Linked DNA regions of Symmachiella macrocystis. The protein of the gene in region 1 interacts with the protein of each later gene in a pairwise test. Links are inferred from orthologs where the notes say so. Each region holds a gene or a part of one and is shown on either strand. Other genes may lie near its edges. The genes, in order: secA and CA54_RS12405.

Region 1 (16,704 bases):
TTGCCGTCGCGGGCGAGGACACCGGCGCCGATGCCTACGGCGCGGTCGTTGAATCCGTCGGCAAAGACCGTGGCTTTGTCGGCACGTCCGTCGCCATCGCTATCGACGATCATCCGCACGCGGTCATGTTCTAGGCCGTAGCTGTCGAAGACCTCGGGGGAGAAATGTTTTTTATACATCGCCACGCGATCCGCGACGGTGCGGCAGGCGAGGTCGTCGTCGAGCCAATACATGTGTCCACGCGTGTCGGTCACGCCGGCGTGATGCCGGAAGGTTTCGGCGACGAAAAATCGTCCCTGTTCGTCGATGCAAAACGCGACCGGATTGGCCAACAGTGGTTCAGCGGCGAATAGTTCGACGCGGAATCCTGCGGGGATCTCCATGCCCTCAATCGCCGCGGCCCCTGCGTTGGACGCTTTGGCTACGGGCGGATCATAAATCTCACCGGTGCTTGGCTCGGCTGCGGTGAGGAAGTAAGAGTTTGCCGTAACAAGCAGAACAGCGAGTATCAGACGGGAAAAGTGATGCATGATGGATACGCAAGAATAATTCGTGTTGTTGATAGGGATTCAGATCGGTGAATAGACGAAAATAGCATTCGCCCCTGGATTTTTGAGGGGCCTGGCATCTAGCGCACCGGGAGGCATTACGTGATCAGTTCGTTGGTCACGTTGCCGGACGGGACGAGGCGATGCGGGCGGCCGAGCAGGTCGTAAATCATGCGATTGTGTTGCACGCCCAGCAGTCGATAGATCGTGGCAATGATGTCGCCGGGAATGAGCGGCGCGCGGGAGGGAAACGCACCGGTCGCGTCGCTGGCGCCATGCACATAACCGCGGCGGAATCCGCCACCGGCCATGAGTACGGAATAGCAATAGTTCCAATGGTCGCGGCCGGCATTTGCGTTGACCTTGGGAGAACGACCGAAATCGCCCAAGACGGCTACGATGGTTCGGTCTAACATGCCGCGTTGTTTGAGGTCGTCCAACAGGCTGGCATAGGCGGCGTCGAATTGGGGCAGCAGCGTGTTTTTTAGTTTGCCGAAGTTGTTGCCGTGCGTGTCCCAGGTGGCATTGGCATCGGGCGCCCAGGAGAGGGTGACCATCCGCGTTCCAGCTTCGAGCAGACGTCGCGCGAGCAAGACGCTTTGTCCGTAGATGTTGCGTCCGTAGGAGTCGCGGACCGCGGCGGGTTCGTCGGCGATTTGAAAGGCGGCTTGTGTTGCCTTCGAGGACAGCAGGTCAAACGCCTTTTGTTGGAAGTCGTTCATGCCGATCACACCGCGGTCGTTGACGGTTTTCCCGACCGTGTCGTCCAAGCGTCGGAACAGATCGCGGCGGGAATCGAGACGTGTGTTGGAAACGTCGGCCAATAATGTCAATTCGGGAATCGAGAAGTTCTTCTGATTGGGGTCCTTGAGTACGAACAGCGGGTCATAACCGCGACCGATGAAGCCGCCGAAAAATCCGGGCTGTGGCGGACCTTTGGCTCCTTCCTTGGTGATGTAGGGCAAGGTGACTTGCGGCACAATGGAACGATCCGAGGGCCGCAGCATGGCCATCACTGAGCCGGGGGCGGGGTAGTCGTCCGGTTTGGCGCCGCCTCCAATTTCGCCGCGATCATGTCCGGTGAGCGAGCAATAGACGGCCGCCGCATGGGCATTGTTCACGCTGTGGTGCATGGACCGCACCAAGGTTGCTTCGTGCATCCACTGTGCGGAGCGGGGGAGCATATTGCTGAATTGTACGTCCGGTACGCTGGTGGCGATGGGAGAGAACTCACCGCGAATTCCCTCTGCTTGATCCGGCTTCATGTCCCACATGTCGAGATGGCTGGGGCCGCCGTTTAAGAAAATGAGGATGCAGGCATCGGCTTGGGGGGGAATGTCGACGCTCTCCGCTTCGGCTTGCAATAATCGCGGTAGCGACAGCCCCGCCATTCCCAGTCCGCCGATTTGCAACAAATGCCGCCGCGAGACAACCGGCGTACAGCCTCCGCCGATCGAGGGAGCAATTTTTTGCGACTTCGCCATGAAGAGTCCTTGGGCAATCCAGCGTCGATAGAGGACGAGAACAAATCTAAGTTTGATTATACGTGTCGATCGAACCTGGCACAATCGGACCCCGCGGCCAATCCGAGAGTCACGTCGTCATTCGTAGCGGTGAATGACACGCATCAGCGCCTAATAAAAACCGAGACCGCCTGGTCGACGCGACACGCGGTCCGTCATACAATGTTGCCTGCGACCATTTCTTGCACGGAATCAGCATTTCGTGATTCCGCATTCGTGCTGGAGAGACAACGATGAGTTATACAGTGACACTCCTTCCCGGGGACGGTATTGGGCCGGAGGTGACCGCGGCTGCCCGGACTGTGATCGAGGCGACCGGCTTTACCATCGATTGGGATGTGCAGGAAGCGGGCGGCGATGTGATCGAGAAGTACGGCACGGCCTTGCCCGAACCGGCGCTGGACTCGATTCGTCGTAACGGCGTCGCTCTGAAAGGTCCGATTACGACGCCGGTGGGGAAGGGGTTCTCGTCGGTGAATGTGAAGCTCCGCAAAGAACTGAAGCTGTATGCGAACTATCGCCCCGCCAAAACGATGCCGGGTGTCAAATCGCGGTATGACAATGTCGATTTGATTGTAATCCGCGAAAACACCGAAGGGCTCTACAGCGGATTGGAGCACGAGGTGATTCCCGGGGTGATCGAAAGTTTGCGGGTGATCACCTATGAAGCTTCGGAACGGATCGTGCGGTTCGCATTCGAGACCGCTCGGCAATACGGCCGCAAAAAAGTGACCGTGGTCCATAAGGCTAACATTCTCAAGCTGAGCGATGGGTTGTTTTTGGATGTGGCACGGGTCGTGGCGAAGGATTATCACGAAATCGAATTGGAGGAATACATCGTCGACGCGACGGCTATGCGGCTGGTTATGCGGCCGGAGAGTTTTGATGTGTTGGTAATGGAGAATCTGTTTGGCGATATCATTTCGGACCTGACCAGCGGTCTGGTGGGTGGGTTGGGTGTTGCCCCGAGCGCGAACATTGGGACCCACTGCGCTGTCTTTGAAGCGGTTCATGGCTCGGCCCCGGACATCGCCGGCCAAGGCATCGCGAATCCGACGGCGCTGATATTGAGTGGGGCATTGATGCTGCGGCATCTACGGCAGCTGGAAGCGGCCGCCAATATCGAACATGCGGTGCATACGGTTTTGGCCGAGGGCAAGACGATCACGGGCGACTTAGGCGGTAACGCGACGACCTCCGAATACGCCGCTGCAGTGGCAGCAGTTGTCGAGCGTTTGCAAGACGAGGCGTAGGGTCGGTTTCACCGGCCGTTATCGTTTGGGCGGCCTGACGAGTCGTGTTTAAAAAGCACAATTGCGTGTCGAACCCGCATTCCTCCGGCACAACTGGACCCACGAAAACATAGATCCGGAGCAGCTCATGGTCGTTTTTGACGTGTCAGTGAATGGAACTCACAAATACACTGCCGGCATCGGCGATGCAGGGGCTTTACAGGCGACGGTGCATCACATACATCTGCAAGATCACGGTACGACATTTGTCGAGCAAATTTACGCGGATGTGCTCGGCGTGCATAAGGTCGGCGAAATGCGCCGATGGCAGAAGTTGCCCCTACAGGTCGGGGATGAAGTTGTTATCAAAATCACTGAGCGCGACGACTGTGATCCCGCTGTCGACACGGAAAAGTTTTCTGTCGAAGATGGTGATGGCATGAGCTTCGACCCTGAACCGTAACGTATGCGGCGAATGCAGTAGAAGTAGGGCCGGTTTCACCGGCCATTCCCGGTTGGGCGTTCTGAAGAATAGCTGTCCCATTCTGCAACTATACTTCGAACCCGCTATTGTCCGGTACAGCCGGACCTACTTGATCAGCGATGGAAATCGTGTCGACTTTAGTGGTCATTCCAGGTCACGGTCCTCTTCAGCGGCGCCATAGAACCACTAATGCCGTTAATACCCGTTGAGATTACATCCGATCTGTGATCAGACTTTGGCTCACTGGGTGTCGCTGCAGAATCTCGGCTGATACTTGCTTAGAGGGCAACGGATCAAGCGGTTGATGTTGTCGGGCCCTTTAATTTCCAGAGTGGGAGAAATGAGCTGTGAAACGACACGCCAAGACTTCGCGGAATCTGCGCATGCGTCGAGTGAGCCTAGTGGTCTGCATCGCCATAGTGCTTACGCTCACGATCAACATACGCGTTCAAGCCGATTTGCCAGGACAGCTTGGCAAAGGCCTGGGCGGGGCGGGCAAGAAGCTTGATCGGAATGCGATTCGCGCGGAAATTGAGAAGGCGCGGCGGGAAATGGAAAAGAAGCAGCGCGAAATGGAAAAGTCGCGCTCAAAAAATAGTCGTCGTCGCTCCACGAGGAATCGGTCCACGCGAAGTCGATTGACACGCAAACGGTCGACCTCCCGAGTCAGCACAGCAGGACCAGCGTTTGGTTATCGCGTCGCGACCGGGCAGAAATTTGCGTACTCCGTCCAATTGGCCTGGAGGGTGGGTGGCGTGGAGAAACGGATCGTGGGGCAACCGCTGTACCAAGTGCGATATCGAAATGGGAGCAAATCGACCATGCTGGTCGTCGGACGATTTCGGCACTTGCGCAAAAAAACTGATGAGGAAAACTTTCGGCATCTCGCGCGGCAAGATTATTGGCTCCAGTCGGTGCAGAATCTGGAATCGAAAAATCTGGGGGCAGGGGGACATCCGGCGGTCGGCGACGTGGATTTGCCCTATCTGATGGATGAATTCGTGACCCTTCGCCAGCTTGTGATACCGCATCTGCCTTATGCCGAAGACGGCAAGGAAGGCAAGAGTGAGAATGCCGTACTGACGCACTCTGCGGATGGGCCGACAATCTGGCGCGGGTTCACAGGGTCAGGAAGCCAAGGCAAATCGTTCTCGTCAGTCACCGCCAAACCGTTGGGAGGTTCGAGTGTGCAACTCAACATACGACGAGGCTTTGAAAACAAAGCGGACAACTTCTCCGCAGTTTACTCGTCTAGCGGAATTTTTGATAAGTCGCGTGGATTGATGGCCAGTCTACGGGGGACGTATACGCTTGTCGAAGGTGGCAAGAAGTTGACGGTGTCCATCAATGTCCAGCGGCTTTCCGGCGAAGGGTTAGCGAAAGCCAAAACGACAGCGCAACAAGACATGCAAGAGATGCCCAACGCCGCCTTGCCGGTGGAAGCGATGCGCAAGCCGCTGGCTTCGACTTATCGCGAATCCTATTCCGCAAATCGCATGCCTCGTCAGGGTGCTGCGGTTGGTTATTTTGATGAATCGATGAATCAACACTTCCGGGCGATCTATTTAGGACAGCGCTCGGACGGGGAGGCCAAAATCCAATTCTCTGGCAGCCGGGAGATTCGCTATGTGCGTCCCTCGAAAATGAAACAGCTGGGAACCGGGAAATAGGACTTTGGCTATTTCACAGCGGCGCTAGGCATTTCGCAGCGGCTATTCGCCGTCGACCTCCAGTGCTTTCTTAAGCGCGTTGCCAACGGCGCCGGCGTTGGTGGCGAGGATTTTGCCTTCGCGGCCGATGAGAATGTATTTGGGGAAACCGGTCACGCCGTAGGCGGCAGCGATTTTTGATTTGTCGCCGATGCGCTATGCAGGCTATCGGAAATGGCTAAACGGCCGCGTTGCGTTCCAGGGACTCGACCACGCGCGAAAACTCGGCATCGCTGCGGCTAAGTAATTGCAGCAATCGGGCGAGCGTTAAGACGGCGTCGCAGGTGGGAGAGGATTCCCGGAACCAGTAGCGCCCCGACGTAGCGCTGCCGCCGTAGACCGCTGAATTGTCGGTCATGGTGCGTGACATCGACTCGGACGTTGCGTTGCAGGCAATCGCGCCGGGGACTTGTGCGGCAACGGATTCCTCCTCAACAACCGGTTCCCCGGGATGTTGCGTTTGCATATAGCGGAGGAGCAAGCGGGTGATGTCGAGCGGCGCTATGATTTCGCCCCGTTCGTCCAAAACATGGCAGGTGCGGGCATCGTCTTCGATGAGCAAGCCCAGGTGCGCGCGGTGTAATCGGACTTCGTCGGCGAGCAATTCATAGTCGGCATCCCCGGCCGCCAGCGGACCGCGTTGCCGTAGCGATGTCTTGGTGAAGAACAATTCGCAGGGGAGTTTTTCAAAGGTGCGGGTGAGCAGGTCTCCGACCAAGTCGCTACAGCAACCGCAGACGACTTTTAGTGGTCGCAGCGCGTGAAAATGTTTTCCCAGTGCGGCTTCGTAAGGGAGGGCCGCATGAAACGCACGCAGTTGTCCGGCTTGACGGCTCGGTCGCGGGTTGGGACCGTCGGCCAATTGTTCGATCTCGTTTAACTTCGTCCCGGTAGAGATGGGGACGGCGCCGGCGGCTTCAAACTCCAATCCGGTCCAGACAGGGCTGCAGCCTGCTCCGGTGACGAAGACGCCCGCAGTGGCTTGCATGTGATTGACGGCAAATGAAAAACAGGGCCGCGTTACTTGGCCGACGTCGATCACGCGGCAGCTCATTGTTCGCAGGGCGCGCACCACGCCGACAGCAATATCGGGCGAACTGGGCCGCTCGTCGAATCCCACCACCACCATCGGTCCGAGTCTCACCGAAGAGATGTCCATCGGTGCGTGCAGACCTTCGCGGGCTTTGAGCGGTGAGCTGCGCCACAACAATCCCGCCAACCCCGCCGCATAGGCCGCCGCGCGTTCGCGGTTGAGTTCGTTTAAGTAAATTCCGCGAACCCCTTCGTCGGTGAGCAAGCTGGCACGTTGGACGCGGTTTTCCGTTTCTTTGAGATGTACGACGGTTCGCGGCGGGATTTGTCCCGTATCGTGACGATGCACGCATTCGCGACAAGCGGGATAAAACGCCGACAGCCGCGCCAGATGCACCGATTGTGAAATCAATCCCCGTTCGCCGGGGCATTGGTATTTCGTGGTTGGCTCGGTTGTGGGCATCGGAGTCGCTGTCTTATAGTCTGGGATACTGCTGGGAACGCCAGGAACTGTAGGCGAAACGAAAATCAGCGGTCAAGAAGGATTTTTCACCGAGAGGGAATTGTCACAGCAATATGTCCAACGCACACCGCATGCATCTCAAAGGTCCGTGGCAATATCGCTTGCATGATAGCGACAGCGAATCGAACGTGCCGGCCGTTGAAGGCCGCATTAAATTGCCGGCCAGTTGGCAAGATTGTTTCGCCGATTATCGGGGAGGAGTCCGGTACGAACGTCATTTCAATTGCCCGACCAACCTCGATCCGCACGAGCGGGTGTATGTGATTTTTGAAGAAATCGGCGGGGATGCGGTCGTCCACTTGAATGACACGCAGTTGGGCACAGCGGGGGGCGGCCCAGCGGGGCCGTTTGAGTTTGAAATCAAATCGCTGTTGCAGCCGCGAAATTTATTGACCGTCGACGTGACCTTCCATGGTGGGAACGAACAACCGGGGGGCTTGTGGGCTGCGGTGGCCTTGGAAATCCGTGGTGGGTGATCGATTGACCCAGTGTGTTGGCCGACGGTCGGTTTCGCGATTTGCGAAATCTTGTGTGTGGCCTTCAGCTATCGCAATCTATGTCGACCCATTTCCCAGGGCTAGGGTGTGAATTGGCCGTTGGCCAAAAAAAATGCGTCTGACGAACCATGCTGGCCGGTGAGTTAGGCGGCTGCTTCGATGGATTGATTTTGCTCGGTGTGCGCGAAGTAACCAATGGCGATTGGGGCGTCTTGATTGTCGTGTGCCGGGCGGGTCAGTTCGATGCGGGCGCCGTGCGGGAAGACAGCGGCGACTTTGATACGGACTTCGTCGCCGTCGACCGTTTCGCATTCAATTTGCGGCGAGACGGGCAGGGGGGGGCAAAAGGTGAGGTGCACGTTGGCACGGTTTTGTCCTGCGGCGAATTTGGCGATCGTTACCCCTTCTACGGTGACGCTCCCATCGTCGGCGTCGCTACGTGTCATCCATTGTGAAACTTCAGGGGCGTGCCACGGCATTTCTTCGTTCTCCGTTTCGATGGGGCCTGCGGTGGAAATCGTTCCTGCGAGTCGTGCTTCGAGTTGGGTATCGATGTCGTTGTCGGCGACGATAGGTTCGGTTTTGGTGTCCAGGATTTTGGGGACGGCTACTTCACGGGTGTTTTGCTGTCGGTGTCGAAACGTTGTTTCCAACGCGAACACTGTGACCACGCTCACGCAGACGACGGTGGCTGAGAACCACCAGGCGCTGGCGGCACTATCGGGGATCACGATCAGCAGCACCATGAGAGGAAAGAGTGTTAGAAACGCCGGTAAGGCGCCCCACAACCAGTGCTCGCCGCGAAAATCGAGTTGATGGAACAACGCATTAGAGCCGAGCCCTACGACCGTTAACAGCACGGCTGTCGCGCAGACCACTGCAGTGGGGGGGCCGGCGGAAAATGCGCCGGCTAACCAGCGGGCGAAGACGGTTAAGGCAATCAAATTGAGCCCGCACCAGAACGTGCCAGCCACGGCTGACTTCCAAGTCAGCCATCGCTCGCGTCCGTCGATCAACTGTCCGATAAACGCGCCCATCCCTCGCCTCCGTGGTTGTGGATGTGGAAGTTGTCAAACGCGGCAACTGGCCGTTGTGCTGGCCAGAATTCAATTGGGTACTGCTTCAGCACTGATCCTATCAGTCGCTTGATTTGCACTGGCGGGCAAGCCGCCAGTGGCACCCTCTTTCAACAAACTCTTATGCGCTCGCGGCGCTCTTTAGGTCAGCGGCTTTGTTGGTGGCTTCCCAGGTGAAGTCAGGATCGTTGCGTCCGAAGTGTCCGCCGGCGGCTGTTTTGCGGAAGATCGGTCGTCGCAGGTCGAGGTATTCAATGATGCCTTTGGGGGTGAGCGGAAAGAGTTCGCGAACAGCGGCGACAATTTTTTCCTCAGGCACAGTGTTGGTTCCGCCGGTTTCGACATGCACGCTGACCGGATCGGCGACGCCGATGGCGTAGGCCAATTGCACTTCGCACTCTTTGGCCAAACCGGCTGCGACCACATTTTTGGCGACGTGCCGTGCCATATAGGCGGCGCTGCGGTCGACCTTGGTGGAGTCTTTTCCGCTGAACGCGCCACCACCGTGTCGTCCCCAACCGCCGTAGGTGTCGACGATGATTTTGCGGCCCGTCAATCCGGTATCGCCGTGCGGCCCGCCGACTACGAAACGTCCGGTCGGGTTGATGTGGTATTGCGGCGTTTTTTCCATCAACTCCGCCGGGATTTCCTTGGCGATGATTTCGGAAATGACGAAGTCGCTGATTTCATTTTGTTCGACGCTGTCGGCATGTTGCGTGGAAACGACCACTGCGCTGCAGCGGACCGGGCGGCTGCCGTCGTATTCGATTGTGACTTGGCTTTTGCTATCGGGCCGCAACCAATCCACGGTTCCGTCGTTGCGGGCCTGGGTGAGGCGATTCAAAATTCGGTGTGACAGCGCGATGGGCAGCGGCATCAATTCGGGGGTTTGATCGCAGGCGTAGCCGAACATCAACCCTTGGTCGCCGGCTCCGTCGCGGTCCACGCCTTGGGCAATGTCGCCGCTTTGGCTGTGCAGTGCCAAGAAGATCCGGCACGATTCCGCATCGAAGCCAATGTCGGTGTCGGTATAGCCAATATCGCGGCAGACGTTGCGGACGATTTCTTCGTGGTGAATGTTCGCATTGGAGGTCACTTCGCCCGACAGGACGACTAAGTCGGTCGTGCAGAGTGTTTCGCAAGCCACGCGCGAAGCGGGATCCTGCTCGAGCAGGGCGTCCAGGATGCCGTCGGAGATTTGGTCGGAGACTTTGTCCGGGTGTCCGTTGCTGACCGATTCACTGGTAAATAAGTAGTTGGCCATGCGGCACTCCGTAACAAAAAGCGTTGTGGTGAATTATTTGGGGGAAGTGGGAAAGTTCAGTGACCGAGTCGAGCATTGCTCAATCAAGCCGAATTGGAGCCACTGATTATCAATGAACTGACCCGCGGATCGTTTTCTTGTCTGAGCCAACGTATCGTCAGATATCGAGGGCATAGAAAGTTGGCCGATTGTAGGGAACTTTTGCAATGGCAACAACTGACCCTGGTGAAAGGGGGACTGGTGATAAGGGGAATTAAGCTGCCCGCTTGCCGGATGAGGCTTCGCAGGATGCCGTTTTCGGCAAGACCTGGGATATCAAAGCAACGGTTCGGGCGGTGGCTCCTTGTTGGGCTAAGACCAATTGTTGAGCGCGGCGACCCATCTCCAGTCGCGTGGAACTGGATTGCAGCAGCGCTTGGATGCGCGTCGTCAATTCTTCTGCATTGTGGACAACCGCAGCGGCGTCGTTTTTCAGCAAAATCTCCACAACATCACGGAAATTGCGAGTGTTGGGGCCGAACAGGACCGCTGCCCCGTAGCCGGCCGGTTCGATCATGTTTTGCCCGCCGCGTTTGGTCAGGCTGCCGCCGACGAAGGCAATATCGGCCAAGCCCCAACAAGCGGAAAGCTCGCCCAGTGTGTCTAATAAAAGTACCGGAGGCCCGTTGGCGGAATCGCCGCCAGTCGAATCGCCACTGGTTACAGTACTGCGGCGAGTCAACGCGAAGCCTTGCGATTGGACCAAGCGGGCGACCTCTTCGAATCGTTCCTTGTGTCGTGGAACCAGGATCAACCGCAGCTTGGGAACGCTCTTGCGAATTTCCCGATAGGCTGCCAAGGCATAGTCCTCTTCGGGCGATTGGGTGCTTCCGGCGATAAACATCGGTGCGTCGTTGGCAATCGCAAAGGCGCGGCGGATTTCGGTGGTTTGGGGATTGTGGCGATCGGTTTCGACGGCATCGAATTTGATGGAGCCGGTCACGTGCACGCGTTCAGGCGGCGCACCGAGTGCACGCATCCGCTGGGCATAGATTTCGTTTTGAATGGCAAATGTGTGTACGCTTTCCAGGAGACCCCGCACGAGGTAACGAAAGCGGGTATAGCCGCGGAAACTGCTTGCGCTCAAGCGGCCGTTGATCAAAATTACCGGGACGTTTGTGCGATCGGTTTCCAGAATCAAATTCGGCCAAATTTCCAATTCGACCAACACCACTGCCACAGGGCGGAGTCGTCGGATGGCCCGTCGGACAGACCAGGTGAAATCGAATGGAAAGTAGCAGACCGTGTCGTCGGGGAATGACTTGTCAGCGACGTCGCGGCCGGTGACGGTTGTTGTGGTGATCACGAAGTGGTAATCGGGAAGTTGCTCGCGCAGAGCGGCGACGACCGGGCGGAGTTGCATGACTTCGCCCACACTGACGGCATGCAGCCACAGACAGGGCTTGTTGTCCTTGGGTTGGGGCACGCAGCCCAACAAGCGTTCATTCCAGCCGACGCAGTATTTGCCTTGAGTCAGCATCCGCCACAGGACGATGGGCGAGATGATGACCAGCATCGTCAAATACGTGAGATTCAGCGACCAACTTTTCAGGTGATTCAGCAGCCAACCTGGCACGGGGCATCCTTTCCCGATGGTGGAGCGAATTGATTGTTTGGCAAATCTCCCCGGGAAAGCCGAGGAGGGGGAGCCGTTTGTTATTTGTGCATGCAACAGTTTTTGAATTTTTTGCCGCTGCCACAGGGGCAGGGTTCATTGCGGCCGACACGTTTTCCGTGGTTGCGAATTGGTTCGATGGCTGTTTGTTCCGAGCCGGCATTTTGGCCGGGACTGGTGTCCGCCTCCGGTGTGGGGGCCGACTCATGAACCGTCGAAGAGACCTTCCACAGTGAGCCGAGGAATTCCGGATTCGCCTCTTCCAACCGAAAAATGGCGTCCGTCACGCGGTCGGCGACGCTGGTCCACATGGTTTCAAAGGCCCGCATACCTTGTTTTTTGTACTCGACTTTGGGGTCCTTCTGGGCATAACTTTGCAGTCCGATGCCCGACCGCAAGTGGTCCATGTAGTACAGATGGTCTTTCCAAGCGGTGTCGAGCACTTCCAAAATCAGCGCTCGTTCGGCTTGGCTGAGTTCGGGGCGATATCGTTCGTCGATTTTGCCTTGTACGTCCCGGCGGGCATCGCTGCGCGGCAGAGTTTGTAATTGCGAGGCGTCGAGTTCCGCATGCAGTTTTTCCTGCGTCCACTGTGAGAGTTTCTCCAGTGGTTGGATATTTTCCGGCGGATGATCGGGAGCGTCATCGTCGTCGCCGTATGCTTCCTTGAGAATTTCGTCCGCTTCTTCGAGCAATTCGCCGTTGCGATAAAATCCGCGGCTGGCGGTGTTGAGGACCTCGACGACTTCGTCCCGGGATTTGCTCTTGATGTCTTCAAAGTCGAGCTTCGACTCGAACCGTTCGTTGGCCCAACTGATCAAGCCTTCGCGGTCGGGGCGGTCGTTCGATCCGCGTCCGGCGAGGAATTTGTTGATTCCCAGGGTGACGGGGAAGTTGATTTCTTTTTCGTGGTAGAGCGTTTCTAGTTTTTCTAGAATCACGTCGATTGCGTCGGGAATCTCGATCTCTTTGAACGTTTCGGGATCCATACGCAGGCTGAACCGATGTTCCAGCCAGCCCGCCAGTGAGCGTTGGCTCCAATCATCGGAGAGAAAATCCTTCAGCGGCGTGAGGTCGAATCGTTCGATGGCCTCATGGGCCCGTTTGAGTAGATATTCGAACAGGTCATCGCGGCCGACCTTGCGCAATTCGCGGTCGTTGGTATTCAATCCATAACGGGCATTGGCCCATTTGGAAATTGTCAGCCAGTTCCATTCCCGTTTGTCTTCAGCATCGTCGGGCAGGTTCTCTTCGATTTGATCTTGAATGAGTACTTCCGATTGCCGTTGGGCTTGATCGGTCACGTAGCTTTCGAAATCATCCAAGTTCATCTGTTTGACGTCGCGGAAGTCGAGATCGACGCCCAACTCCTGACCGGCCCAGACCACAGCGGTTTGGTGTCCGTAGGCGGGGTCAAGAATTTCTGCTGTCATGCTGCGGACTTGGTCGGCGACCATCTCCATGATCAGTTCGCGGCAATTTCCCCCGTCGAGGATATGTTGGCGATATCCATAGACGCGTTTGCGTTGCTCGTCCATGACTTCGTCATATTCGAGCAGGTTTTTACGCACTTCGAAGTTGTATTCTTCGCGTTTTTTCTGAGCGCCTTCGACTCGCTTGCTGACCATGCGGCTCTCGATGGCTTCGCCTTCTTGCATCCCTAAACGGGTCAAAATGTCCTTGACCCAATCGCCGGCGAAGATCCGCATCAGATCGTCTTCCAACGACAGGAAAAAGCGGCTCGACCCGCGGTCCCCTTGGCGACCGCTCCGTCCGCGTAACTGCAGGTCAATCCGCCGGGCTTCGTGGCGTTCGGTGCCGATCACGTGCAGGCCGCCCAATTCGGAGACCTTCTTGCCCTCATCGGCCATGCCTTCGCGTTGGGCGATTTCCTTGGCGACCTCTTCAAATTCCGCTTTTGGAACATCTAGTCGTGACTCATATTTGTGCTTGAGCACTTCCCAGGCCATCGCCTCGGAGTTTCCTCCCAGGATGATGTCCGTTCCACGACCGGCCATGTTGGTGGCGATTGTCACGCCGCTGAGACGACCCGCCTGGGCGATGATGTCCGCTTCACGACCGTGTTGTTTGGCGTTGAGGACTTCGTGCTTCACGCCATATTTGCCGAGCTGCCTGCTGAGGAGTTCTGACTTCTCGATCGAGGTTGTGCCGACCAGAATCGGTCGTCCCGTCTGGTGCACTTCGCGGATTTCCTCGCCGATGGCGTGGTATTTTTCCTGATCGGTGCGGTAGATCATATCGGGCGAATTGATCCGCTGCATGGGGCGGTTCGTCGGAATCGCCACGACATCCAGCTTGTAGATTTTCCAGAATTCGCCCGCTTCGGTCATGGCCGTTCCGGTCATGCCGCCGAGTTTGTCGTATAGCTTGAAAAAGTTTTGCAGCGTGATCGTGGCCAACGTCTGGTTTTCTTCCTTGATCTTCACCCCTTCTTTGGCTTCGACCGCTTGGTGCAGACCGTCGCTCCAGTTCCGTCCCGGCATCAGGCGCCCGGTGAACTCGTCGACGATGACCACTTCGTCTTCCTGCACCACGTAATTCGTGTCCCGTTTGTACAGGAAGTGTGCCTTGAGCGCGTTGTCGATCAAGTGCGGCCATTCCATATTGCCGGTCGTGTAAAAGCTTTCGACGCCGGCTAATTCTTCAGCCTTGCGAACTCCCTCGTCGGTCAGATGCGCCGAGTGTTCTTTTTCCTTGACCTCAAAGTGCTCACCCTTTTTCAATTGAGCGGCGATGCGGTTGGCTTTGGCGTATTTGGTGACGTCGTCATAAGCCGGGCCGGAGATGATCAACGGCGTCCGGGCTTCGTCGATCAAAATGTTGTCGACTTCGTCAATCACGGCGAATTGCAGCGGGCCTTGCACCTGCAGCTTCTTCGTCGGTTTCATGTTATCGCGGAGGTAGTCGAAGCCAAATTCGTTGTTGGTTCCGTAGGTGATATCACAGGCATAGGCGGGTTGCCGTTCGTGCGGGTCCATGCCCCCTTGGATGGCGCTGACGGTCAGTCCGAGTCCTTGGTACAACGGCGCCATCCATTCCATGTCGCGCAGCGCCAGGTAATCGTTGACGGTGATCACGTGGACGTGACCGGCGACCGCGTTGAGCGAAACCGCCAATGTTGCCACGAGCGTTTTTCCTTCACCAGTGACCATTTCGGCGATGTTGCCGTTGTGCAGAACGTAACCGCCGATCATCTGGACGTCGTAGTGCCGCATCTTCAGGATGCGGATGCCCACTTCGCGGACACGGGCGAACATCTCGGGCAACAGATCATCGAGTGTTTCTCCCGTCGCCATCCGTGCGCGGAAGTCGATCGCCGTTTGCCGGAGTTGCTCGTCAGACAATTTTTGGACTTCTGGTTCCAGACTGTTGATCGTGTCCAACAAGGAACCAGGGACGATCGTGGTTTCCTCGCCGCGGCGGTCAAAGCCGAGTCGACGCATTTGTCGATCGTTGGAGGAACCAAATAGCCGGGTATATAAACCCAGGAACCATCCGATGAAGCTACTGACGGACTCACCGATTTTGTCTAAAAATTCCATAGCTCTGCCTATCAAGCCGCGTTGACGCGACCCCCGTGTCTCGGAAAGTGCGAGCAAACCCATCGCGCTGCCAGCGCGAACAAATCACGCCGGGAAACGCTAAATTCTTGTAAATTCTCTGCAGCGCGAAGTTTATATCTTGCCGCTCGCAGGGTCAATGCCGTCACTGGCGGCCAAAATTCGCCGTGATGCTGTCCGGCAGGAACATTGGATTTTGAAACGCGGATCCCTAGAATGATAGGCACTTGGGAAGCATCTCAAAACGTGGCCCTGGCCCATGGCAGAGGGCCTTTAAGTACTCGTTCCCTCCAGGGCACCGACATGTCTGAAGCGGAAAAATACCAAACCGGCGACGCTCCCGGTCCTCATACGCACGCTGAAGAAGTCATCATCAGTAGCGATACCCACCGCGAAAACCGCGTTCCCCCCGGCCAAACCCGCACGCGCAAATGGCCCGTTTTGCATTACGGCCGTGTGCCGCACGTCGAATTGGACACTTGGGAGCTAACCATCGATGGCCTGGTTGACCAGCCGTTGAAGTTTTCGTGGAGCGAATTTGGAGAGTTGCCCCGCGCGCAGGTTTTCTCCGATTTTCATTGCGTGACCACCTGGTCCCGGCTGGGGAATCTGTGGGATGGGGTTGCCGTACGGGAACTGCTGGAACGCGCCGGAGTGCAATCGGCGGCGCGATATGTGGTCGCGCACGGTTACGACGACGGTTGGACGACAAACATGCCGCTGGCCGATTTTCTCTCGCCCGACGCGATTTTCGCCGACCGGCACGACGGCCAACCGCTCAGTGCCGATCACGGTGGGCCGCTGCGTTTGGTGGTTCCGTTATTATATGCCTGGAAAAGTGCCAAATGGCTAAAGCGGATTGAACTGGTCGCCGAAGACCGTCCCGGATTGTGGGAGCAAGCGGGCTATCACAACCACGGCGACCCGTGGACTGAAGAACGTTTCGGCGGCTAAATCACTGTTATCCAATATTTCAAAGTCAATTTTGAACCCCCCAATGGAGCGATCCCATGACTGTGCAACCGATTCCTGATGGCTATCACACAGCGACCCCTTACATGATCGTCGACGGCGCCGGTGAGGCGATCGCATTCTACGAGAAGGCGTTCGGTGCAACGGAGTTAATGCGGATGCCCGGCCCGGATGGAAAGATTGGGCATGCCGAAATTCAGATCGGAGATTCACGGATCATGATGTCCGATGAGTACCCCGACATGGGATTTCGCGGTCCGAAGTCTTTGGGGGGAGCGGGAATCAACATGATGCTGTACGTCGAGGATTGCGACACGCTGTTCGCCCAAGCCCTCGCCGCCGGCGGCAAGGAACTCCGTCCGTTAGCGGATCAATTCTACGGCGACCGCAGCGGCACATTAGAAGACCCCTTCGGGCATGTCTGGACGGTCTCGACACACAAGGAAGACCTGACGATGGAGGAGGTGGCGGCGCGGATGCCGGATGGGGATTAGTTTCGCGGTGGGGATCGTGATCAGTGGTAGCAGCGATTGCGAAGCAATCGGTGTGCCGCAGGCACAGGGCGGTGCAATTCGGCGGTCCTTTGAGTCAGAACCGTCGAGATTCAGG
Region 2 (15,568 bases), on another replicon or contig:
CAGATCCATAATTGTCTCGGCGCCGTGCGGCTCCAGCAATTCTTTCCGCTTTGGTCCTGCAAAGAGTTCGTACTCGTGCGTCAGCGATTCACCCGGCTTCAAGTCCGCGTCATTGGAGGTGATCGACACGCTAATGTCGGTCCGCTCGGGATGCTCCTTGTCGATGGTGCCGCTGGCGACTGGCGTATAGTTGCGGAAATAAGAATCTTCCACCGTCGGTTCGTTGGCGGGCTGCAGGAAGGCGGCGAAGTATTGCGCATCGACACCGATGTATTTTAAAATCGGTTGCTCCCACAGACTCGTTTCTCCTTCGGCAATTTCCTGGGCCGAAAGTGAGTCGGAATGAAAGGCCTTGTCTTCGCGGTTAAGAAATGCGAATTGCACATCGCGAAACTTGCGGGCTCCTACCACACTTTCCAACGGGACGCCCACCGGACCTTGCAGAACATAATTCACGCTCTGCGCTTCTTGGGACAGGTTCTTGATGCTGAAATCAAAATCTAGGACGTAAGCGTCGACTTCGTCTTCCGGTTTGTCACCTTTGGCCTTGTTCACCTGATAGGTCTTGGTCAATTCGAATCGGCCATCGGGCGAAGTGATGCGAAAGACCGCCTTTGAGTCATCCTTTGCCTTCTCCACCAACTCCCAATTCACCGAATTCAGCGATTCGATTGCCTCGGCGAATTGGTCTTCAATTTGCGGCACCGTGACCTGCAACGTCATCGGTGTCAGCATGGGTGCACCGATCTCGACCCAACGCACAATGTCGTTGATGTCTTTGTCTGAGAGCTTCTTCCCCTCGGGGGGCATTTTGAAATGCTCGTTTTCCTGCCGGATGGCCTGCACGACCAAACTGTGACTGGGGTCGCCGGGCACAATCGGCGCGCCGGTATCACTGCCGGCGAACAAACCATTGCGGGAATCAATCCGAAAGCCACCCGCCGGTGCGGGCTTGGCGTGACATTTGTAACAATTTTTGCGGAAGATCGATTGGACTTTGAGAACCAGCTGGTCCTGTTGCCGTTGTTCTTTGCGCAACTTATCGTGGTCCGCCTGATCGCTACTGCCGACAACCTTCAATGGGGCTTGGCGATTCTTAAGATTGCGATACCGCGGATCATTGAGTTCCACATATTCGATAGCCGCGCCGCGGGTATCGATCGTCACAGCCATGCGAAATCCGGTTTCGGGATTGTCGGATCCGATCAGGACTGTCTGGTTCAGAAACTCTGGGATTTTAAGGTCAGCAACTGCCGGTTCTTCCTGCTTGTCGCCATCTTCCGGGGCGGCTTCGTCTCCGGCAGCTTCCGCAACAACTGCCTTATCATCGGCATTCTTATCGTCTGCGGCAGCATCCGCCGGTGGCGCGTCAGGGTCCTGATCCGCCACCGCGGCTGGTTGCGGATCCTTCTCGGCAACCTCAGCATTCGCGGCCGGTTTATTGGCTGCAGGGTTTTGTCCCGCAGGGGGATTGAACCACATCCACCCCAAATAGATCGCTGACGCAGCGACCATAAAAATCCAAAAGCGTTGATTATTTTCCATTGTTTACCGGCCGTCGCGGAGGCGATCCCCCAGGAAGTTATCGAGATCGGGGATGTCGTAAATTTTTGCCGCCGTGTCTTCAAAACCATAATCAACGCGGCGATATGTCAGTTTGGCCGGAGGAGCGGGAGTGGCCGACTCCACGTCGGTCTCGGCGGCCGCTTCGGCATTGGCGTCGGACGCGGGTTCGTTTTCCAACACAACATAACAAGCGCGGGGGTCGCCATCGCGTGGCTGTCCCACAGAGCCGACATTGACCATCAATTTGCCGCCGGTCAATTCATATTCATGATTGATTTCCGACGGGCTGAAGAAATTGAGGTTTTCGGTGAAGACGCCGGGAACGTGTGTGTGTCCTTGAAAACAATACTGCTGAATCAACCCGAAGATCCGCTCCATTTTGAGCTGGTTATAAATGTCTTCGGGAAAAACATATTCATTGAGCGGGTTGCGAGCGGACCCGTGCACAAACTTAAAGTCGCCCTCGTTGTGCATGCGTGGCAATTCTCCCAGGAACTCCCAACGGCGTTCGTTGCCGGCCGAATCACCCGATTCCAAGACCGAGCGTGTCCAAAAGATCGCCCGCTCGGCACCGGCGTTAAACCCCTCAGGATCAAACAGTGCCCCTTGATCGTGGTTTCCCAGCAAGCACATCTTGCACGATTTCATCACCAAATCGACGCATTCACGCGGATTGGGGCCGTAACCGACCACATCACCCAGGCAATAGATTTCGTCGATTCCCAAACCTTTGATGTCCGCGAGTACGGCCTCGAGGGCTTCCAGGTTTCCATGAATGTCGCTGATGATGGCTTTCAAATTCAGTTACACCGTCGCAAAAAATGGATGTACGGGGAGACGTCTCGAACCTTAGGCCCGGATCAGGATCGCTGCAAGTCACCTGGGATGCGGCTAAGTCGCAAAGCCTACAAAATAACATGGTCTGACGAGAATGAAACTCAAAGCGCCCCAGCAATTCAATCGAACCCACCGCAGGGTGTTTACCAAGCCTACTCTACCCGGTTTCCGAGTATCAAGGCTGCAAAATATCAACTTCGCGAATCAACACCTGCGCACGGCGACCGAAATTCCTGCCTCGGAAAGCCATCTGCGCTCAGCCGACACCCTGCTCGATTCGATTCCAATAAAACAAGAATCCAATAAAACAGGGTGTAAACCGCAATTCTAGCGATGTCGAAGTCGGAAGAGTAGGGAAAAACTGCATTCCCTGTGAGACAATGCTCCTCCCACGGTGTGTAAATTGCCCCCACGTTGCTTCTCAGTGAACGTTATACCGTAACAATCAAATTGTCGCGGTGAACAATTTCTACATATGGAAGTGATTCGTACAACTGGGCGATTTCTTCGCTCCTTTTGCCTGCCAATCGGCGAATCTCCGCTGTGCTGTAGTTCGTCAAGCCGCGAGCGAATTCGTTTCCCTTCGCATCAATCAACGCAACCACGTCCCCTTTTTCCACCTGTCCCTCGACTCCGACGATTCCGATGGCCAACAACGAACGGCCATCCCGCTCAACGGCTGTCCGCGCTCCAGCATCCAGAATCAGCTTTCCCTTGGGGGGCTTGGAATATCCAATCCACCGTTTCCAAGCCGGAACGGACGCTCCCTGCGCTAGGAACAACGTCCCGGTTTCCTCGCCCGCTAAGACTTTCATCAGTGTGCCCGACTGCGTCCCGTTCGCCACAATGACGTTCTCTCCCACGGCTGTCGCCATCTTAACCGCGCTGAGTTTGGTGCGCATTCCGCCGGTCCCGCGTTTGCTGCGGTCGGCGGTCGCCAATTGCAGCAGTTTGTCATCCCATTCTTTGACCAACGGAATCGTCTTTGATTTCGGATCATCCGGAGGACCATCCATGAGACCGTCCACGGTCGACAAGATGACAAGCAACGGCGAATGCATCAGATTTGTGACCAATGCGGCCAATCGATCGTTGTCACCAAAAGCGATTTCGTCGACGCTCACGGTATCGTTCTCGTTGACGATGGGGACCGCGCCGTTTTCGAATAACGTCAAAATCGTATTGCGGACATTGAGATATCGTGAGCGGTTATCGAAATCGTCTGCATTGAGCAGCAGTTGGGCCGCATGACAGCCATGTTTTTTCAGACAATCGTCATAATGCCGGATCAAGTGGGCTTGTCCGACGGCAGCAGCAGCCTGCAGATGCGGCAAATTGCGGGGCCGCTGTCGCAAACCGAGCAAGCCCATGCCGGCGCCGACCGCACCGCTGGAGACCAAGACAACCCGCCGACCGGTTTCACGAACGCGCTGGATTTCTTCGCTCAAAGCACTCAGTCGCTCGAGATTGAGCGTATCGTCCTCGCGGGACAGGACGCTCGTCCCGACTTTGACGACCAACGTGCGGGCGGTTTCAATCACCTCGCGGCGAACCAAATTGACCATGTCGCGGTTTCCATCCAATGTAATTTAGGAAACCTCGAATTTACCGCATGGCTCGGTTTACGGCAACTTGATCGACTTTGCGGTCATTTCCACCGCCTGTGCCGAGAAATCATTCGTTTGTTGGTTGGTTCATGGCGGCTGGTTGAGTATGATGCCAAAGTATTAAGGAAGCATAAAGACGCACTTGCTTTCCTCGCCCCACCCTCGCATCCCTAAGTGAATGCCGAATCACCGATGGCCGAGTTGAATCACGAGTGCGGCGTTGCCGCGGTTTACCACCTTCCCGACCGTGGCGTTAGCCCGCTCGCCCCGCCTCAAGGTGTGGAACATACATCCAATTTGATTCCGCGGTTGCTGCTCGACATCCAAAATCGCGGCCAATTGGCGGCGGGGATGACGACCTTCAATCCGCACCGCAATCAACTCATCGATACCCACAAAGACGTGGGCACGGTGACCGAAGTCTTCCACTTAAACCATCAGGATAGCTACCGATCCCTGATGCGGAAGTACGCTGGACGGGCTGCGATTGGACACGTCCGCTATGCCACGTGTGGCAAGGATGACAAAAGTTACGCGCAGCCCTTCGAACGGCATCACATCGAAAAGCCAAAATGGTTTAGCTTTGCTTTCAACGGACAGTTGGCAAACTATCCGCGCTTGCGGGATGAAATCCTCTCGGAGAACGATTTCCACCTCGCTCGCGAAACTGACACCGAAGTCTTGATGCACATGATTTGTCATCAACTCTCGGGAGATCGCCGGCCAGAAATGATCGAGATGCTGACGGAGCTGAGTCTGCATTTCGACGGCGCTTATAACATCGTCTACCTCAACGCACTGGGCAACATGTTTGTCGCCCGCGACCCCTTAGGGATTCGCCCGCTGTGTTATGCGAAAGAAGGCCCGCTATTTGCCGCTGCCAGCGAATCGGTCGCATTGGCCAATCTAGGATTTCGCGAATCGAGCATTAAAAGCCTACACCCGGGCGAAGCGGTCATCATTCGCGATGGCGAGTTTTCGATTCAACAATTCACCGCCAGCCCCAATCGGGCCCACTGTTTCTTCGAATGGATTTATTTCGCCAATGTCGCCAGTACGCTGGATGACCAAAGTGTCTACCTCACTCGCAAACGGCTGGGCGAGGAATTGGCCGCGGTGGAAACTCTCGAGATCGACGATGACACGATCGTCGTGCCGGTTCCCGACACAGCCAAAGCGGCAGCCGATAGTTTGGCCTTTCAATTGAAAGTCCCCTGTCTGGAAGGCCTGATTCGCAATCGCTACGTCGGTCGGACATTCATCGAGGGAGCCAACCGCGCCGACAAAGCAAAGACCAAATACACGCCGCTGCCCGAAGTTCTCCGCGGCAAAAAGGTACTGCTCGTCGAAGATACGATCGTCCGTTCGACGACCATGAAGGTTCTGGTCTCCCAACTCAAGGAACGGGGCGGAGCCAGCGAAGTTCACGTGCGGGTGGCTTGCCCGCCAATCATCGCCCCCTGTTTTTACGGAATCGACATGTCGACGATTTCGGAGTTGTTCGCGCCGAAGTTCATGGACAACGGCCCGTTGACGCCGGAAATTGAAGACACGATGGCCGAGACGCTTGGAGCGGACAGCTTAAAGTACCTGCCCATCGAAGCGATTTCCCGCTGCGTCGGCTTTCCCAAAGAATCGTTGTGCCAAGCTTGTATCGACGGAAAATACCCCACTCCCGCCGGCGTGCAACTGTACCAAATCGCGCTGGAAAAACTGGAAATGGGTGAAGAGGAAAACGATGGGCGGGCCTATGACGCCCCTTTATCTGTGACGGCCCGAACCTAGACCTCACCGCGCGCCAGTCGATGTTTCCGCTGCAGCCTGACGATTCCACCGAGGAAGAACCTCCCGAGGAAACCGGCGACACACCGGACGATGACCGCTAATTCATTTCGCCATACTCACTAAAAATAACATGCTCCGCGAACACGAAATCCAAGTCCGCGTCCGGTATAGCGAAACCGACGCCATGGGTTACCTGCATCACGCCAACTATCTCAACTTCTTCGAGATGGGCCGCACGGAATTGCTGCGAGCCTCCGGGGGAAATTATCGCTCCGTTGAGGAGCAAGGTCTGTTCATCGTCGTCGTGAAAATGGAAGTCCGCTATCGCGCCCCGGCGCGCTACGATGACATGCTGACCGTCAAGACCCAGCTCATCCGTTCCTCGCCGGCGAAGTTGATTCACAACTACCAGGTCTTTCGCGATGACGTGTTACTCTGCGAAGCGGAAACGCTGTTGGGGTGCGTCGATGCCGAAGGAAAAATCCAACGCATGCCCGATTTCTTGAGCGAGCAATTGTAAGGCGTTCTATCGATTTGGGGGGCTCACTCGTGATACTTCTGGGAAAAATGCCTTTTCCGCTCACACCTGATACACGCCGGTGCGGAACGGTTCGTCATTGGCATGACGGGTGGCGATTGCCAGTGATTCAATTAGTACGGCTCGCGTGTTGGCCGGTTCGATGATCTCATCCACCCAACCCCGCGCTGCTGCGTAACGGATGTCGGTTTGTTCTTCATAGGAATCGACGATCCGCTGCCGCAAGCGTTCCATTTCATCGGCATCAGGAATTTGTCCTTGCCGTTTCAGGGCGGCAATATTGACTTGCAAAATCGTCGAAGCTGCTTGTCCGGCTCCCATTACGGCGTAATGCGCCGTTGGCCAGGCAAAAATAAATCGCGGGTCAAACGCCTTGCCACACAGTGCATAATTCCCCGCTCCATAACTGCCGCCCAGCACGACGGTCAGCTTGGGGACGCGACTGTTAGAAATGGCGCTGACCAACTTGGCCCCCGCACGGATGATGCCCGCTTGCTCCGAATCGCGGCCCACCATAAACCCATAGACGTCCTGCAAAAACACAATCGGCAACCATGTCTGATTGCAGTCCATCACAAACCGTGCCGCTTTGTCCGCGCTTTCGTGATAAACCACACCGCCGAATTGTAGACCCGACTTGTCTGTTTTTTCCGGATGATGTTGGTTCGAGACGATCCCGACGTTCTGCCCCCCAATGCGCGCATAACCACAAACCATCGTTTTGCCGTACTCGGCTTTGTATTCCTGAAAACTGCCGGCATCGACGATGCAGTCGATCACGTCGCGGATCTCATATTGCCGCTGCGGATCGGGCGTAACGATCTCGGTCAGCTCCGCGGGATCGCGGGCGGGGGGCACCGGGTCTTGCCGAGTGAAATTGTCGCTCACCGCATCGTGTGGGAGCGTCGCCGCTAATGCCCGCAGGCGGGCGAGACAACTTTCGTCGTCCGGTTCACGGAAATCAATCGTGCCGCTGATGGCCGCATGCATCTCCGCGCCGCCTAACTCTTCATGCGAAGCGGTCTGTCCGATAGAACTTTGCACGAGCGCCGGACCAGCCAAATATAATCCCGAGCCTTCGGTCATGACCAATTTGTCGCACAGCACCGGCAAATACCCACCTCCGGCAACACAGTTCCCCATGATGGCGGCCAACTGCGTGACGCCCATGGCGGACAGGACCGCGTTGTTGCGGAAGATGCGGCCGAAGTCGTCTTCGTCGGGAAAAATTTCATCCTGCATCGGCAACAGGACACCGGCGGAGTCGACCAGATAAATTAACGGCAGTCGATTGGTCATCGCGATGCGTTGTGCGCGCAACACTTTTTTTGCCGTCATGGGATAAAAGGCGCCTGCTTTGACGGTGGCGTCGTTGGCGATCACCATAAACGACCGTCCTTCAACGCGCCCTAGTCCGCAAATCACGCTCGCCGCCGGCGCCGGGCCCCACTGTTCATACATACCCCACGCCGCCCAGCGACCGATTTCCAAAAACTCGCTACCGGGATCGATCAGTCCGGCGATTCGCTCTCGAGCCGTCAGGCGGCCTTTTTCGTGTTGCCGCACAATGGCTGCTTCGCCGCCCCCTTGCGCGATCTCCTCGCGCTGCGCGCGATGTTCGCTCAACAATTCCTGCCATGCGTTTGCCGAGGACTCGTCATTCATGGAATTTAGGTTTTTCTATTTAGAACCAGATGCAAAACCCGGTCGCGCTTGTTTCGGCAGCTTACAGATCAGTCTCTCCCGGACGCGGCGGAGCGTTTTGCAACGACCGGTCGCCGGGTCAGCGATGCGAACGTGCTGGTGCGGGTAGCCTGTCCATGGTTCTCGCTGTTAGAATAGTAAATACTATAATCGAAAACGGCGCCTGAAGCGTGTCATACCGTTTGAAATCCCCACTGTAAATCGCGACCGGAAAATCGCGACCGGAGTCGATTGAATGCCCCGCCCGTTGATGTGCTTGCTCTGTCTTGTGATGCTCGGATTGTTTGTCGCACCGGTTGCGGCGGTGGAAGAAGACGAAGAAGATGCGGATTATCTGCCCGGACTGTCCGCCGTTTATTCATCCGGTAAAAAAAACATTCGCCGTATTGACCCGGACATTGAGTTCGCTTGGGGAACCGCTAGCCCCGATCCTCGCTTGCCCGCTGGCCGCTTTCAAGCCAAGTGGCAAGGGCGATTGCTTTTGCAGGAACCGAGCACTTACCGGTTCTTTGCCTACGTCCAAGGTCAAGTTACGATCACGCTCGACGGAAAAGAAGTGCTTTCTGGAAAGCAGCAACAGCCGGGGTGGATCAATGGTCCGCCGTTGGAATTCGACTTCGGTGAGTTTGAACTGGATGTGCAGTACAAAAAAACGGGAAAGGCCGGTCAGCTCAAATTGTTTTGGTCCGCGGACCGCTTCGACCGCGAACCACTGCCGGCACGTTTCCTGTACCGCAATGATGTTGCCGCCGAGCTGAAACAAATTGAACGGGGACAAACGGCTATTGCTGCTAACCGCTGCAATCGCTGCCATCGCCGAAAACAGGAACAACTCAGCAACCCGGCTCCCAGTTTAGCGCATGCTGCCGGCGGGTTGTCGCGTGCTTGGATCATCGATCAATTATCCGGCGCTGCAGCCGACGATCCGCATGCCAACATGCCGCAATTTGGTTTCGACCGCAAACAAGCCGAGACCATCGCCGCATTTTTACTACAAGGCGATCCGGTCGCCACCACGGACCTGCCCGCAGTCAAGGACGAAACCGTCGCCCGCCGGGAAGGCGAAATTCTGCTGCGCTCCGTCGGTTGCCTCGCCTGCCATACCCATGGTGAGTACGGAACGACTTCAGAATTTACCGGTGGGGACCTAAGTCAGATTGGCAAAAAAAGAAGCCGCGATTGGATCTACACCTGGTTGGCCCACCCGGAAAAATTGAATCGAGATCACCGCATGCCGGTGGTCAAATTGTCGAAAGAAGAACGCGCGCAATTGGCGCTCTATTTAACGCCGACTGAGCAATCGGCTGATCCAGGCAAATCACAACAGGACTCGGCGCAAACAATTAAGGCCGGTCGTGCATTGGTTGTCACCGCCCGCTGCGCCAATTGCCACCGCATCCCGGGTGTTGATGAAAACCTCGCCAACATTCCGAGGTTGTCCGCCGCGACAATGAAATCGGCGAAGTCTTGTTTGTCCGCACAACCCGCGGACCAACATTCCCGCCCATTTTATCCGCACGTCGATTCAGCAGACATTGCCGCTTATGTCGCAACGCATAACGAACTGCGGACTCCCGTGGGAGAATTTGAACAGGGACGGCAATTGTTGGTGCAGCGGAATTGCTTGAACTGCCATGAACGCGACCTGGGCAAAGGAATCGTGGCCATTGCCGGAAAGATGTCGCGGGTCGATGAAACCTTGCAGGGACAAAGCGAAGCACTCATTCCGCCGGCGCTGACGGCGGTCGGCGATAAGTTGCAGGACGATGCGTTATCCGAGGCCGTCAGCGGCGAACAAAAGAAACCACGGTTGCCTTGGCTCAAAGTCCGCATGCCGCGATTTCAACATACCGACGCCGAAAAACAAGCCTTGACGAAATTCTTAATCGGTCATGATCGCATTCCAAACATCAGCACCGAGCCGCTGGCCAACATCACTGAGACCGAGCGCAGACAAGCCTTGATTGCCGGACATGAACTCGTCGGCGGCAAAGGATTTAGTTGCGTTGCCTGCCACGCCTTTGGCAAATTCGAACCGCGTAACGTCGCACTGGGCACGCGCGGGTCTGATCTGCTGATGTTGGGCCAGCGCATGCGGCGGGAGTATTTTTTGCGGTGGACACGTTCGCCCCTGCGGATTGTACCGGGTATGGAGATGCCTTCGTTTGACAAACCGGTTCCCAAAATTTTGGCCGGCAATCACGATCGGCAATTGGCGGCGATCTGGGATGGACTCAATGATCCCAACTTCACCGTGCCGACAAATCCCTCGGTGGTCGAACAATATCTGGTCGTCCGCCCAGACGAACCCCCGCGCATTGTTCGTGACGTGTTCACGAATCACAAAGCGGACGGCGGTTATACGCCGCGCTCATTCGCCGTGGGACTACCGAATCGGCACAACGTGCTTTACGACCTCGATACGTTTTCGCTACGCCAATGGTGGCTGGGCGACTTCGCCCGCCAACGCACACAAGGCAAAAGTTGGTTTTGGGACGCGGCCGGTGTGACTATTGCCGTAGGAACACCCAACGCCCCCGACATCGCACTTCACGTCGACGGCACAGCAAGCGATGCGTTGTTGATGCCTACCCGTGCCCAAGGCACGCATGGCCGCTTGGTCAGTTATCATACTGACAGCAACGGTGTGCAGCTTGAATATGTTTTGAATTTCCCCAACGACCGGCAACTGCACGTCACCGAAGACATCCGCCCTGCCGTGGCCCCAGACCAATCTCAACTAACAGGTTGGAAGCGCCGCATTTCCGTGAGTGGTATCCCGGAGGGATTTCAAGCGGTTTTATTGCATCGCACGCCTGAGGTTGCTTTTGGTAATCCCCTGGTCAAAGCCATAGACGAATCGGCCACGCCGTGGGAGTCCGTTTCGGCCGATGGCAAAACTCAAGGCAGCATGATTGACAAAACGGGCGATACGGCCTTGGGGGCGTTCCGCTACCTGTGCGAACTGAAACCGGAGGAACTCGGCAAGAATCCCGCAACGCCTTCGAAGTTCCCCATCGAAAAAATCACCTCGGTGCCGGGCTATGACGGAATACGTTTGCCGTTGTCGCGATCGATTATGCCGACAGCGATCACCTGGACGCCGGACGGAAAGATGGTATTCACCTCGCTAAAAGGGCATGTTTATATCGCCGAGGACACCGATGGCGACGGCATCGAGGATGAATTGCGGCTCTTCGAAGAAGGACTTGCCGCCGCTTACGGCGTGATCGCCGACGGAGCGGATTTGATCGTGGCCCACAAACCAGAATTGCTACGACTGCGCGACACCGACGGCGATGGCCGCGCGGATGTGCGGGAAGTCGTCGCCACCGGTTGGGGATTCAACGACAATTACCACGACTGGACGACCGGCATCGTGCGAGACTCGTCCGGCAATCTGTACGTGGGGTTGGGCAGTGACTACGCTCAAAAAAAAAGGCGCGCCGAACATACACGCTGGCGCGGCAAAGTGTTGCGGATTGATCCGTCGGGCAAAATCGAACCGCTGGGGCATGACCTGCGTTATCCCACCGGATTGGCGATCGACCAAGCCGATCGTATTTATATGTCCGATCAACAAGGAGTGCAGAACACCTTTAATGAGATCAATCACCTCGTGCCGGGACGCGGTTACGGCGTGACCAGTCCGCACCGTGACTCACCCGATTCCCCCCCCATGTGGCCGGCGGTGCAACTCCCGCACCCCTGGACGCGGAGCGTGAACGGCATCTTCTTTTTGAACTCCGAACTTGTCAAAAACCCTCAAGTCTTCGGCCCCTTCGCCGGTCACGGCATTGGCTGTGAATACGACACACGGGCGCTGATTCGCTTTACGACGCAACAAGTCGGTGACGTTCTGCAAGGCGCCGCCTATCGGCTCAGCCGCACGGATATCGAAGACGCAACCGCCAATTTCACCGGCGCGCTCAGCGGTGCCGTCAGCCCCGATGGCGATATCTATATCGGTAGCATTCACGACAGCGGATGGTTGGGCGGACACAATCTCGGCGACATCGTGCGGTTGCGACCCAATGGAAAATTACCACTCGGCATTCGCGAACTCCGCGCGAATCCGCAAGGCTTCACGTTGACCTTCACTGCTCCGGTGAATCGCAAAGCTGCCGCCGATCCGGAAAACTACACCATTTCGGCCTACACACGCATCTGGGAGGGTGGCTACGCAACTCCCGAATCAGGCCGCCACAAAGTGACCGTTACCGGCGCCCAAGTCTCCGAAGATGGACGCGAAGTCGTATTGACTGTCGACGCACTGCAGAAAAAGTTCGTCTACGAAGTCAGCTGCGGCCGCATCGGCCCAGACGCCAACCAACCCCTCTGGCCGGCAATCGGCTACTACACGATGACGGTCGTGCCCCAAAAGTAGGCTGCGTCGCGAAGCACCTTTCTCTTAGCGGAATGAGGCGATTCAGACCGTGCCGCGCGCTGGCGGAAAACATCATTCCCAATACCTAGGCGCACCTACTGTCAAACGTGCTAGCGTGGCTCAGCAGGAGCTTCGCCCTCCCGTTGTGTTGTTTGTAACCTGCCGATATTTTCTGCTGACGGTCGTAACCTTCTTGAACGCTGCGAGCGGCCTTCCTAGAATCCATAGCACGCCCCGCGCTGGCGGCCGCGATATTCCTCCGGGTCATCTACTCCCAACAAGCAGCGATCACTCATGGCAAAAGAACCCCGCGACTTCGGCGAGTTTTTGGAAAAGTTCAAACGGCATCGCGATGTGATGCACGAAGAACTACATAAAGTGATCATCGGCCAGGACGAGGTGATCGAACAGATCTTCGCCGCCATCTTCACCGGCGGGCATTGCCTGCTGGTTGGCGTTCCCGGTTTGGCGAAGACGCTCCTCGTCAGCACGATATCGCAAATTCTCGACGTCCGCTTCAAACGGATTCAATTCACGCCCGACCTGATGCCCTCAGACATCACCGGGACCAACGTGTTGGACGAACAAGAATCGGGCCGCCGCGACTTCCGTTTTGTCGAAGGTCCGGTGTTCACCAATATTCTGTTAGCGGATGAAATCAACCGGACGCCTCCTAAAACTCAGGCAGCGCTGTTGCAGGCGATGCAGGAACATGAAGTCACGATTGGGCAAACCACCTATCCGCTGCCCGATCCGTTTTTTGTGATCGCCACACAAAACCCGATCGAACAGGAAGGGACCTATCCGCTGCCCGAAGCGCAGTTGGACCGCTTCATGTTCAACATCATCGTCGATTACCCCACCGTCGAAGAAGAAGAACAAATCCTCGACAGCACCACCGGCGCCGAACAGCCCGAGATCCGCAAAGTTCTCTCCGCTCGTTCGATTCAATATCTGCAAAAGCAGATTAAGATGATCGAAGTCGCGCCGTTGACAATCAGCTACGTTGCCAAGTTGGTCCGCTCCAGTCGTCCGCGTGACGAGTCCGCTCCCAAGTTCGTTCAGGAATTGGTCGATTGGGGAGCCGGTCCGCGTGCCGGGCAAAATTTAATCGCCGGCGGGCGAGCCATGGCCGCCATGGACGGACGCCCGAGCGTCTCGTTGGATGACATCCGCAAAGTGGCCGTCCCCGTTCTGCGGCACCGCATCTCGACAAACTTTCAAGCCCAGGCCGAGGGGATGTCCACCGACGACATCATCCGCCGCTTGGTCGCTGAAACCCCCGAACCGACCGTGCCAAAATACGAAAAGGCGTAAACAGACCGTTCTATGTCTTCTACTGAAAAATACCTCAAGCCCGAAGTCATCCGCACCGTCTCCCGGTTGGACTTGCGCGCGCGATTCATCGTCGAGGGGTTTTTCAATGGGTTGCACGCCAGTCCTTACCACGGATTCAGCGTCGAATTCAGCGAACATCGCCGCTACACACAAGGAGACGACCTCAAAGATATCGACTGGCTGGTCTTTGCCAAAACCGATCGGTACTACGTCAAAAAATATCAGGCCGAAACCAACCTCACCGGTTATCTGGTGATGGATCTGTCTGAAAGTATGGCCTACACCTACCGGCAAGAACTGACCAAGTTCGACTACAGCATCTGTCTGGCAGCGGCGCTGGCGTACTTGATGATCCACCAGCAAGATCCGGTGGGATTGATCACGTTCGACGAAAAAATCCGCCATTCGATCCCCGCGAAAAGCAAACGGACACAGTTGGGCAACATCTTGGCGCTGTTGTCCAAACTACAGCCGACAGGGCAGACGGAGATTTCAAAAAACCTGCAACGGATCGCCGCGATGCTGCGGCATCGCAGTTTGGTGATGATTTTTTCCGATCTGCTGGCCGATTCTGGACCGGTCATCGATGCGCTGCACATGTTGCGGTATGCCGGACATGATGTGATTTTGTTTCACATCATGGACGAAGCGGAAGTGAATTTTCCGTTTGATGGGATGGTCGATTTTCGCGATCCGGAGACCGGTGAAACGATGCTGGTCGACGCTGCCGGCATCCGCGGGGATTATCTCGACAGCGTGGGTGCCCTGCGTGAGAACTACCGCAAGGAATGCCTGTCCGCCGGGGTGGATTATGTCGCGCTCGACACCAGCATCCCATTTGACCGGGCGCTAGTGGAATACCTGTCGCAACGAAAAGCCCGGTTTTAAGCCACCGAGTTCCAGTCCCTAGCAACAGCCACCTGCAAGAAGCCGCAATTCCGCGCTTTTATTGAGAGCAGAGTCTCAATGGCAGGGACAGCAGAAATTGCTGCGTCTTGTGCCTGCGGCACATCCTGCGGGGGTTTCCTATGGTGAAATGCTATTTTTTACCGTGGGAGCGATGAGAATCACGAGGTGGTCGGTAACGGGACGTTCAATTCTGTGGCGGTTTTTACTAATCGTTGCCAGTTGCCATCGTCGAAGGGAATGCCGTCGCGCAGACGTTGTGCGCGCACCTCGCGGCCACGGTCGCCGGGGAGGCGAATTCGCTCGACGTTCGCTTTGCGGCGACTGTTGCGCGTCGAGGCGATCAGTTGGTCAGCTTGCGCCAGAAAATGTTCCGTCCCGGCGAATTGTTGCGGCTGCCAGACGATTGCCAGCACATTGTTGCAACTATCGACATCCTCTTGTGGGGGGCAGAATCCACCCGAGAGGCCGCCGACGAGAATATCCAACATCAGCCCCAGACCAAATCCCTTATAACCTGCCTGCGTCCCGCCCAAAGGTTGAATGGTGCCGGGTGGATCGGCGCGGCGTACCTGTGGGTCGTTAGTCGGTTCCCCTGCGCCATCCAACAACCAGCCATCGGGGCAGGGGACCCCTTCGGCGAGCGCTAAACGAATTTTGCCGTTGGCGACGGCCGAGGTTGAAATATCCAACACCAGTGGACCGTCACTGGTGGGAACGCCAATTGCCAGTGGATTGGTGCTGATCTGCGGTTCGGTTCCTCCCGGCGGAGCCACGACCCGCAGTGAGGCGTTGTCATTGACCGCCACCAGCGCTGCGAAACCCGCTTCAGCAGCCAATTCGACCCATTCTCCCAAGCGGCCAATGTGCCCGCACCGCATGAGTGTTCCGCTGGCAATG

The links.
Region 2: the proteins of secA (region 1) and CA54_RS12405 interact in binary tests that used the Escherichia coli proteins (3 or more experiments, as listed by UniProt). The link is inferred for Symmachiella macrocystis from one-to-one orthologs.

What each region holds. Positions count from the first base shown.
Region 1 is NZ_SJPP01000002.1:960,974-977,677, reverse strand. What follows is about bases 11,384-15,409. They hold secA (preprotein translocase subunit SecA), read right to left. Parts: upstream 15,106-15,409; coding sequence 11,584-15,105; downstream 11,384-11,583. Other genes in these bases: CA54_RS21770 (3-deoxy-D-manno-octulosonic acid transferase), read right to left, coding at 11,384-11,503. Outside these bases: CA54_RS21815 (PVC-type heme-binding CxxCH protein), read right to left, coding at 1-530; CA54_RS21810 (DUF1501 domain-containing protein), read right to left, coding at 647-2,032; CA54_RS21805 (isocitrate/isopropylmalate dehydrogenase family protein), read left to right, coding at 2,305-3,324; CA54_RS21800 (hypothetical protein), read left to right, coding at 3,452-3,766; CA54_RS21795 (hypothetical protein), read left to right, coding at 4,171-5,457; CA54_RS21790 (hypothetical protein), read right to left, coding at 5,675-6,991; CA54_RS21785 (hypothetical protein), read left to right, coding at 7,105-7,527; CA54_RS21780 (hypothetical protein), read right to left, coding at 7,692-8,585; metK (methionine adenosyltransferase), read right to left, coding at 8,746-9,888; more of CA54_RS21770, read right to left, coding at 10,142-11,383; CA54_RS21760 (sulfite oxidase-like oxidoreductase), read left to right, coding at 15,427-16,077; CA54_RS21755 (VOC family protein), read left to right, coding at 16,134-16,589. UniProt on the Escherichia coli protein: Required for protein export, interacts with the SecYEG preprotein conducting channel.
Region 2 is NZ_SJPP01000001.1:3,215,152-3,230,719, reverse strand. The notes cover bases 4,731-7,620. They hold CA54_RS12405 (acyl-CoA thioesterase), read left to right. Parts: upstream 4,731-5,925; coding sequence 5,926-6,315; downstream 6,316-7,620. Other genes in these bases: CA54_RS12400 (acyl-CoA carboxylase subunit beta), read right to left, coding at 6,376-7,620; CA54_RS12410 (amidophosphoribosyltransferase), read left to right, coding at 4,731-5,795. Also shown: CA54_RS12425 (YidC/Oxa1 family insertase periplasmic-domain containing protein), read right to left, coding at 1-1,545; CA54_RS12420 (metallophosphoesterase family protein), read right to left, coding at 1,549-2,364; proB (glutamate 5-kinase), read right to left, coding at 2,835-3,968; more of CA54_RS12410, read left to right, coding at 4,203-4,730; more of CA54_RS12400, read right to left, coding at 7,621-7,998; CA54_RS12395 (DUF7133 domain-containing protein), read left to right, coding at 8,273-12,424; CA54_RS12390 (AAA family ATPase), read left to right, coding at 12,719-13,741; CA54_RS12385 (DUF58 domain-containing protein), read left to right, coding at 13,754-14,650; CA54_RS12380 (Ldh family oxidoreductase), read right to left, coding at 14,830-15,568.